2 regions of the Silvania sp. genome follow, and region 2 is predicted to be linked to the other one. Evidence: riboswitches for the same ligand, from Rfam matches in the RefSeq annotation. Region 2 holds a riboswitch; the other holds the start of a gene.
The links. Region 2 has a riboswitch for thiamine pyrophosphate ahead of thiB (thiamine ABC transporter substrate binding subunit). Riboswitches for the same ligand answer to the same signal wherever they lie in the genome.
Positions count from the first base shown of each region.

Region 1: another riboswitch for thiamine pyrophosphate. It lies ahead of thiM (hydroxyethylthiazole kinase); the one in region 2 lies ahead of thiB (thiamine ABC transporter substrate binding subunit).

Region 1 is NZ_JBOGBT010000017.1:67,437-72,213, reverse strand. It holds gene ACRDD5_RS03115 (PfkB family carbohydrate kinase) at 1-350, shown strand, start outside; gene ACRDD5_RS03110 (GntR family transcriptional regulator) at 324-1,070, opposite strand; gene thiD (bifunctional hydroxymethylpyrimidine kinase/phosphomethylpyrimidine kinase) at 1,113-1,913, opposite strand; gene thiM (hydroxyethylthiazole kinase) at 1,910-2,680, opposite strand; TPP riboswitch at 2,716-2,812, opposite strand; gene ACRDD5_RS03095 (PAAR domain-containing protein) at 2,994-4,394, shown strand.
Region 2 is NZ_JBOGBT010000039.1:85,842-90,618, forward strand. It holds gene ACRDD5_RS08155 (sugar efflux transporter) at 1-300, opposite strand, end outside; gene sgrT (glucose uptake inhibitor SgrT) at 404-556, opposite strand; gene sgrR (HTH-type transcriptional regulator SgrR) at 644-2,299, shown strand; TPP riboswitch at 2,336-2,435, shown strand; gene thiB (thiamine ABC transporter substrate binding subunit) at 2,470-3,453, shown strand; gene thiP (thiamine/thiamine pyrophosphate ABC transporter permease ThiP) at 3,429-4,777, shown strand, end outside.

The DNA of each region.
Region 1 (4,777 bases), on a different contig from region 2:
AGGAGGCGCAGCTCGCCGCTGAAAGATGGGGTGTCGAGGATGACAGTTTAGGCGCGTACTGGCAGCAGCGGTTCGGCTCAGTGCTGATTGTCCGTCACGACAAAGACGGTGCAGCCTGGTATGACGCTGAAACCTCGGGCTATGGTCCTGCCTTTCCGGCTACCGTGGTCGACACCATTGGCGCAGGTGACAGCCACGCGGGCGGTACGCTTGCCGGGCTGGCGGCGGGGTGGAGTCTGGCTGACGCGGTGATGCTGGGCAATGCCGTGGCCGCCTGGGTGGTCAGCCATCGCGGAGGGGACTGTGCCCCCACGCGCGAGGCGTTACTCTTCGCACACAAAGACGTATAGATCGCTGCGACAGTAGCTAATGCTGTACTCAATGGGCCGGTGTTGCTGGTCAAGCGCAATCTGCTTGATCACCAGCACCGGTATTTTGTCATCCATTTTAATATGGGTCTGAAATTCACTGTCCGGCATGCGGGCGCTGACGCGAGAACGGGTCCGCTGCGGGAAGATATTCTGGCTGCGAAAGTAGTCGTACAGCGAAATACCAATCGCATCCGGGTCAGGGATAAGTGCCACCGGAACCCAGGACTCTTCAATCGAGACGGCGTCATCATCCACATAGCGAATACGCTTCAGCAAAAAGACGTCACTTTCCGGGGCAATCGACAGCTGGCTGGCAACCTCTTCCGGACACTTCACCACCCGCTTGTTGACCCATAGCGTGTTGGGCTTTTTACCGCGCAGCACCACCTGCTGAGAAAAACCGCGCGCTTCCTTAAGGGAATATTCAAAGATATTATTGATTTGTGTCCCGTAGCCCCGGGCGCGCGTCACTACCCCCTCCTCTTCCAGCGCCTGCATTGCTTTACGCACCGTAATGCGCGATACCCCGGTCAACTGGCTCAGATCGCGCTCACCTGGCAGAATATTCCCGTGGGCCAGCACCCCGCTGCGCACCGCATTTTTTACCGTTTCGGCAAACTTCAGGTACAGCGGGGTATTGTCCGGTGCCGCGATCCGTTCAGTCAGCTCAGCAATTAGCCGGGTATGCGCTTGTTCCATCTCTGTTTTTCTCAGGCCTGATATCTCCTGCCAGTATAAGGCTTACCACCACGCGTGGAAATGGTGTACCGGCCCAATACCGTGACCCACTTCCAGACTATCGGCTTTTGCCAGCGCGCTTGAGAGCCAGCGCTTGGCCTCCTGCACCGTATCAGGCCAGTTGTCATGACGTGGACGTAATGCCGCGAGGGCAGCAGAGAGCGTACAGCCCGTACCGTGGGTATTTTTGGTCTGCACGCGCGGGGCCGTAAAGCGGAGTTCGCCGTCACGGGTAAAGAGCCAGTCCGGACTTTCGGCATCCTCCAGATGACCACCTTTCATCAGTACCGCCCCGCAGCCCATGGCGAGTAGCGCAATGCCCTGCTCTCTCATTTCACGCTCGTTTTGTGCGTGCGGGGCATTGAGCAGCGCAGCCGCTTCGGGCAGATTGGGTGTGATCAGCGCTACCTGTGGCAGTAGCTTTATACGCAGCGTATCGACGGCGGAAGCCGATAATAGTGGATCGCCGCTCTTTGCCAGCATCACGGTATCGAGCACCACGTTCTGCACCTGATAACGTTTAAGCTGCTCTGCCACGGCCTCAACAATATCCGTCTCTGCCAGCATGCCGATTTTGGTGGTATCGATGCGCACATCGCTGAACACCGACTCCAGCTGCGCGGCCACAAAATCCGGTTCGATGCGATACACCGACTGGACCCCACGGGTATTTTGCGCCACCAGCGCGGTGATGACCGAGCAGCCGTAGGCGCCCAGCGCGGAGAAGGTTTTCAGGTCGGCCTGGATCCCTGCGCCGCCGCTGGGATCGGTACCGGCAATGGTCAGAGCGTTAATGCGCTTCATGCCTGATCCCCCAGATTCCACAAAGCATCCAGAAACGCCGTCGCAAAACTGCCCGGCCCCTGACTTTGTGCGGCAGCGAGGGTGCCCGCCCGCTTCATCCAACCACAGGCTGCGGCGATGTTATCCAGCCGATCGCCCGGCAGCGAACAGCTGGCCGCCGCCACCGCCGACAGCGCGCAGCCGGTGCCCACCACGCGGGTCATCATCGGATTGCCGCCGGTCACAGCCTGGATGCGCTGCCCGTCAGTGACGTAATCCACCTCGCCGGTCACCGCCACAATTGCATTGGTCTGACGCGCCAGCGCCTGCGCCGCAGGCAACGCGCTGGCTGCCGTATCGGTGGTATCCACCCCGCGCCCGCCCGCGCTCATCCCGGCCAAGGCCATAATTTCTGAGGCATTGCCGCGGATGGCGGCAGGTTTCAGGGCGAGAATTTGCTGGCAAAAGCGGGTGCGGTACGCCAGCGCCCCAACGGCGACCGGATCGAGCAGCCAGGGTTTGCCTGCGGCGACGGCGCTTTCGATTGCCCGGCGCATCGACTGAGCACGCGACGCAGTCAAGGTGCCGACGTTAATCAGCAGCGCATCGGCCACAGAGGCAAACTGTTCGGCCTCTTCGGCTTCAATCACCATCGCCGGTGACGCTCCGAGAGACAGCAACACGTTCGCGGTAAAGGTCTGCACCACATCATTGGTCATGCAGTGCGTCAGCGGGGAACGGGTTCGGAAATGGTGTAAGGCGTGTAAATTGAGCAGGTCAGGCTGCATGGTATCGCTCCTGCCTTGCGCGAAGAAGCGATAGCCCGGAGGGCATCTGACTTCCCTACGCTGGCATTATCCAGATCAGGTGGTACGGGTATTTCTCAGCCTTCACAAGGAAGGGCACCCCGAGTCATGTAAGTTAAATCTTTTTACGCCCGCCAGATTAGGGGAAGCGGCTTGCTGGTGCAAGCAGTTCATCCGGCCCCCCTTACTGATTGTTACGAAACGAAGTTTCCCTTAAGTCTGATACTTGTTGCGCATGGGGTGATTGTTTGTAAAATGACCTCCTTGATTATTTCCTCATTAACCAGAGGGATTTATGGCGACAGGGATTGTGCTTTGCCAGGGGGACAGAACAACATGCGGAGGAAGAATCGTCGTAGGCTCAGCGCTGGGTATTGCTTTCGGTAAACCGATAGCAAAAGAAGGCGACCCTGTAACCTGTGGCAAAGACGGCAACACGTACAAGATTATTGGCGGGATCTCAATTTTTACGGATGGTGCAGATAACAGACGTGTAGCAGGGTCACTTGATAGCTACAGTTCATGCCCCTGTAAGGCAAAAATACGCCCCTCTAACGCTTACCCCATGTATGAAAAAGAAGAACCACAGGCATTCGGAAACGCAGGCTCAGCGACTGTGGCTCCACTATCCGCCTCACTCGCTCCAGAAGTTTACTCAGAGCCTGAACAGCACGCACAGACAGCGAAGAAGAAAAAATCGGGCATAGATGCAGGTTTCGCTGTTCTCCCCTATGGCGGTACGACAGAAGCCTGGCAACGTCTGCTGTTCACTGAAAACCCACCGGCAGGAGCCAAAGCGCTATTTGCTACGCTGAACGGTGCAGACCAAAGCTATAAAGCTGGTTCGATTATGCTTCTGGTTGATCCTGAAAAGCAGGACGACGAGCAGATCGCCCACATGCAAAAAGCAAAAGCCAGGGTTGATGCAGCCCTTGAGCCGCTGACACATAAAGAAGCTAATTTCCTGCACAAGCATTACGCCACCATTGCCCATTTTTCTAACATTGCGGATAAAGGAATAGGGCTTGTTGCCGATCCGGTCGGGAAATATTTTGAGAATATCGAACGAATTCTCAAAGAGATCCAGGCGACATATAAAAATACGTATATGACGCGAGGCGCATTGATCGGTGAACAATTCTATGTGAGGCGTACTCAACTCTTCAACGAACTCGACAGTATTCTCAAAGTTGGCTTCCTGAATAAAGCGATGAAGCTTGGAGAGTATAATAAAATCAAAAATGTGCTGGGTTTGTCTACCCGTTCAATAACATACCAATGGAATGAGACTGGGATCAGCGATATTGAAGGATACGCAACCCATATTGAGCGCGCAGCTAAATATGTTAAAGCAATGCGCTATACTGGTTACGTTGGAATAGTGTTTAGTGCGGTTCACTCAATCAATGAGATAAATGAGGCTTGTTCAACTGGTCGCGAAACTGAATGTGCGAAGAAAAAATATACAGAGATCGGTAGCTTCGCTGGTAGCCTTGCTGGTGGTTATGCCGGAGGTGCTGTTGGTATGGGTATCTGCTCTTTAGTTTTGGGTGTTACAACAATAGAGGTAGCCGGGGCTGGTGCCTTAGCCTGTGGCATAATTCTTGGGAGTGGTGGCGGTGCCCTTGCTGGTGAATACTTCTCAGACAAAGGCGAAGGCTTTGGTGAGATGATTTATAACTCGGTAGGTAAATAGTGTGAATATTACATCTGCTATTTTATTTGTACTCTTTATGGTTTTTACAATAATAACATATGGGTATTCCGCATTAAAAAACAAGCATCACATTATATTGTGTGAAATTTTCCGCGAGCGATTTGGATTTCTACCAAATGGAATAATACTTGCTCAGGCAGGGGGGCTTTTTTTTACATTTCAAAAAGACTTTTATTTCTTCTTACCTCTTATTGTAAAGAAAGGCAGTTTCATAGTTAGAGGTATGAACTCAGACCATTATGATTTCATCAGAACTTTACCCGATGAAATGACATCATGGCTAAAAGTTAAGTTCACATTATTTTTGATAACTATTATTTTAATTCTTTCTAATGTCGCTGCCTCTTATCTATTTATCAAAT
Region 2 (4,777 bases):
GTTAAAGGCAAACAGCAGCGCATTGCCGATGGCCATGGCGCAGCAAAACAGGATCAGTTTGCGCCGATCGCCCTGACTGTCCGAGCGCTTCGCCAGCCACAGGCTGACCAGGATCCCGGCGATGGCGTTAACAGTATAAAACAGCCCCCCCCAGAATGGCTGGGCCCCCACCTCACGGCTCAGGAATAGACTTAAGGTAGGCGCCTGCAACGCACCGGCCACGCCCATCATAAATGCCACCATTAAAAAGGCAGCGTAGACACCGTTGAGGCGGCGCCCCATCGTCATTAACCAGAGCATGATCAGTTCCCTTCAGCGCAAGTGAAAACGAAAAAAGCCAGCAGATGATACCTGCTGGCGTGGTGATTCGCACCAATACTCAGTCACACATGATCGAAGCAATTCAGCGTTCCGAGGTCGACGTTGTCACCTCCCACTGCATCAGATCGTCCAGTATTTTCAGCTGCTGTTCTGCGCACAGGCGGGCCAGCCAGGACACTCCTTTTGTCGCTGAGAAGTACTTTCGGTAAAACTGACGTGCGGTAGACCTCTTCATCATCACCTCCTCGCTTCATCGAAATGAATTATTGGCCTAATATAGGGATAAATAAATTGCTGATTTTTTGTCAGGAGTTCCTCTTTTATGCCGTCTGGTCGTCTGCAACAACAATTCATCCGCCTGTGGCAATGCTGTGATGGCCAAACCCGGGACACCACGCTCAGCGAACTCGCCGAGCTGCTCAGCTGTTCGCGACGCCATATGCGCACCCTCCTCAACACTATGCAGCAGCAGGGCTGGCTGAGTTGGGAAGCTGAAGCCGGACGCGGGAAACGATCCCGCCTGACCTTTCTCTATACCGGGCTGGCGCTTCAGCAGCAGCGGGCGGAAGACCTGCTGGAGCAGGATCGCATCGAGCAGCTGGTACAGCTGGTGGGGGATAAAGCCGCCGTGCGCCAGATGCTGGTGTCGCACCTGGGCCGTAGCTTCCGTCAGGGAAAGCACATCCTGCGCGTGCTCTATTACCGTCCGATGAAAAATCTTTTACCGGGCAGCGCGTTACGCCGCTCCGAAACCCATATGGCGCGACAGATATTTAGCGGGCTGACGCGCATAAATGAGGAAAATGGGGAACTGGAAGCCGATATCGCCCATCACTGGCAGCAACTTTCTCCGCTGCACTGGCGCTTTTTCCTGCGCCCCGGCATTCATTTCCACCATGGTCGCGAGCTGGAGATGGCCGACGTGATTGCCTCGCTGCAGCGCGCCCGCAAGCTGCCTCTCTATTCGCACATTACGCAGATCCAGTCCCCCACCGCCTGGACGCTGGATATTCAGCTCTCGGAGCCTGACCGCTGGCTGCCGTGGCTGCTGGGGTATGTGCCGTCGATGATCCTGCCGCAGGAATGGGAAACGATGCACAACTTTGCCAGCCAGCCGATCGGCACCGGCCCTTATGCGGTCTCGCGTAACAATAACAATCAGCTCAAGATCCGCGCCTTCGATGATTACTTTGGTTACCGGGCGCTGATTGACGAAGTGAACGTCTGGGTTTTGCCGGATATTAACGAAGAGCTGAGCGTCGGTCTGACGCTGGAGGGGCCCACCGAGGGCGAAAAAGCGGTGGAGAGCCGTCTTGAGGAGGGGTGTTACTACCTGCTGTTCGATGCCCGCTCCCCGCGCGGTGCCAGCACCGACGTGCGCCAGTGGATAAGCCGGATCCTCTCTCCTGCGAACCTGATCTATCAGGCCGAAGAGCTGTACCAGTCCTACTGGTTCCCGGCGTATGGCCTGCTTCCCCGCTGGCACCATGCCCGTCCGGGGCGCGGTGAAAAACCGGCCGGGCTGGAGAGCATTACCCTGACCTTCTATCGGGAGCATGTCGAACATCGGGTCATCGCCAGAATGATGAGCGAACTGCTGGCCGCCGAGCAGGTGACGCTCAACATTCAGGAAGTCAACTACGACGAATGGCATCGCGGCGATGTGGTAAGCGACATCTGGCTCAACAGCGTTAACTTCACCCTGCCGCTCGATTTTTCGCTGTTCTCACACCTGTATGAAGTGCCGCTGCTGCAGCACTGTATTCCCCGCGACTGGCAGCAGGACGCCGCCGCCTGGCGCGCGGGCGAGATGAATCTGGCGGTCTGGTGCCAGCAGCTGCTGGCGCAGCAGGCGATGGTCCCGCTGATCCACCACTGGCTGATGATCCAGGGGCAGCGCAGCATGCGTGGCCTGCGCATGAACACGCTGGGCTGGTTTGACTTTAAGTCGGCATGGTTTGCGCCGCCTGAACCATAATACTTTCGTAATATTCACCAAATCATTACAATGCTGTCGTTCTCATCGGGGTGCTGCGCGCGAGCGTGTGCTGAGAAAATACCCGTCGAACCTGATCCGGATAACGCCGGCGAAGGGATTTGAGGCTGTCGCTCAAAATCCTTTGCCACTCTCAATGTAAGAGGTGCAAAGTGTTCAAAACTGTTCTTCCCCTGCTGGCGCTGATCGCGCTGCCTGCCGTCGCCAGCCCTGTGCTGACGGTCTACACCTACGACTCTTTCGCCGCCGACTGGGGCCCGGGCCCGGCGGTCAAAAAAGCCTTTGAAGCCGACTGCGGCTGCGAGCTGAAGTTCGTGGCGCTGGAAGATGGCGTCTCGCTGCTCAATCGCCTGCGCATGGAAGGTAAAAACAGCAAAGCCGATGTGGTGCTGGGTCTGGATAACAACCTGCTGGAAGCCGCCACCCAAACCGGGCTGTTCGCGAAAAGTGGCGTGGCGACCGATGCGGTAAACGTGCCCGGCGGCTGGAAAAATGACACCTTTGTGCCTTTCGATTACGGCTACTTCGCCTTCGTCTACGACAAAAACAAGCTGAAAAACCCGCCGAAAAGCCTGAAAGAGCTGGTCGAGAGTGACCAGAAATGGCGCGTGATCTACGAAGACCCACGCACCAGCACCCCGGGTCTCGGCCTGCTACTGTGGATGCAGAAAGTGTACGGCGATAAAGCGCCGGAAGCCTGGCAGAAACTGGCCGCCAAAACGGTCACCGTGACCAAGGGCTGGAGTGAAGCCTACGGTCTGTTCCTGAAAGGGGAAAGCGACCTGGTGCTGAGCTACACCACCTCGCCTGCGTATCATATTATCGCCGAGAAGAAAGACAATTATGCCGCCGCTGATTTTGCCGAAGGTCACTACCTGCAGGTTGAAGTGGCTGCCCGCACCCATGCCAGCAAACAGCCGGAGCTGGCCGAGAAGTTCCTGAAATTCATGGTCTCACCGTCGTTCCAGAGCGCCATTCCAGAGGGCAACTGGATGTACCCGGTCACCAACGTCGCGTTACCTGCCGGTTTTGACACGCTGGTGAAACCCAAAACCACGCTGGAATTTACCCCGCACGACGTCGCCGGGAAACGTGCCGCCTGGGTCAGTGAATGGCAACGCGCCGTCAGCCGCTAATCGCCGGCTGGCTCCTTCCGGGGCTGACGGCTGCCACGCTGATGGTGACCGTCGCGCTGGGGGCGTTTCTCGCGCTGTGGCTTAACGCACCCGCTACTGACGTAGCGGCACTGTGGCACGACAGCTATCTGTGGCACGTCATCCGCTTCTCGTTCTGGCAGGCATTTCTCTCCGCACTGCTCTCTGTCGTACCTGCCATCTTCCTCGCCCGCGCCCTCTACCGACGTCGCTTCCCCGGCAGGCAGGCGCTGCTACGCCTGTGCGCGATGACGCTTATCCTGCCGGTACTGGTGGCGGTGTTTGGCATTCTTAGCGTCTATGGCCGTCAGGGCTGGCTTGCCTCCCTGTGTCAGGTACTCGGACTGGAGTGGACGTTCTCACCCTATGGCCTGCAGGGCATTTTGCTGGCACACGTCTTTTTCAATATGCCGATGGCCACGCGGCTGCTGCTGCAGGCGCTGGAGAATATCCCCGGTGAGCAGCGCCAGCTGGCCGCCCAGCTCGGGATGCGCGGCTGGTCGTTTTTCCGGTTTGTCGAGTGGCCCTGGCTGCGCCGCCAGATCCCCCCGGTGGCTGCGCTGATTTTCATGCTCTGCTTCGCCAGCTTTGCCACGGTGCTCTCTCTGGGCGGCGGGCCACAGGCCACCACCATCGAGCTCGCCATCTATCAGGCCCTGAGCTATGACTACGATCCCGGTCGCGCGGCGCTGCTGGCGATGGTGCAGATGTTCTGCTGCCTGGGGCTGGTGGTACTGAGCCAGCGGCTGGGTAAAGCCATTGCGGTGGGCAGCAGCCAACTGACCGGCTGGCGCGATCCGCAGGACTGCCTGCGCAGCCGCCTGACCGATGGCCTGCTGATCGCTCTGGCGCTGCTGCTGCTGCTCCCGCCGCTGCTGGCGGTGGTGGTCGACGGGCTGAACCTCAACCTACTGTCGGTCCTGCAACAGCCGGTGCTCTGGCAGGCGCTCGGCACCTCGCTGCGCATTGCGCTCGGGGCGGGTTTACTCTGCGTGGTGCTGACCATGATGCTGCTGTGGACCAGCCGCGAACTGTATGCCCGACAGGCAATCGTGGCCGGACAGATGCTGGATCTCAGCGGCATGTTGATTCTGGCGATGCCCGGCATCGTGCTGGCGAGCGGATTTTTCCTGCTGTTTAACAGCACCATCGGCCTGCCTGAATCGGCGGACGGGATTGTGATTTTCACCAATGCGCTGATGGCGATCCCCTATGCACTGAAAGTGCTGGAAAACCCGATGCGCGATCTCAGCGCCCGCTACACGCAGCTTTGTTCCTCGCTGGGGATGCACGGCTGGCAGCGGCT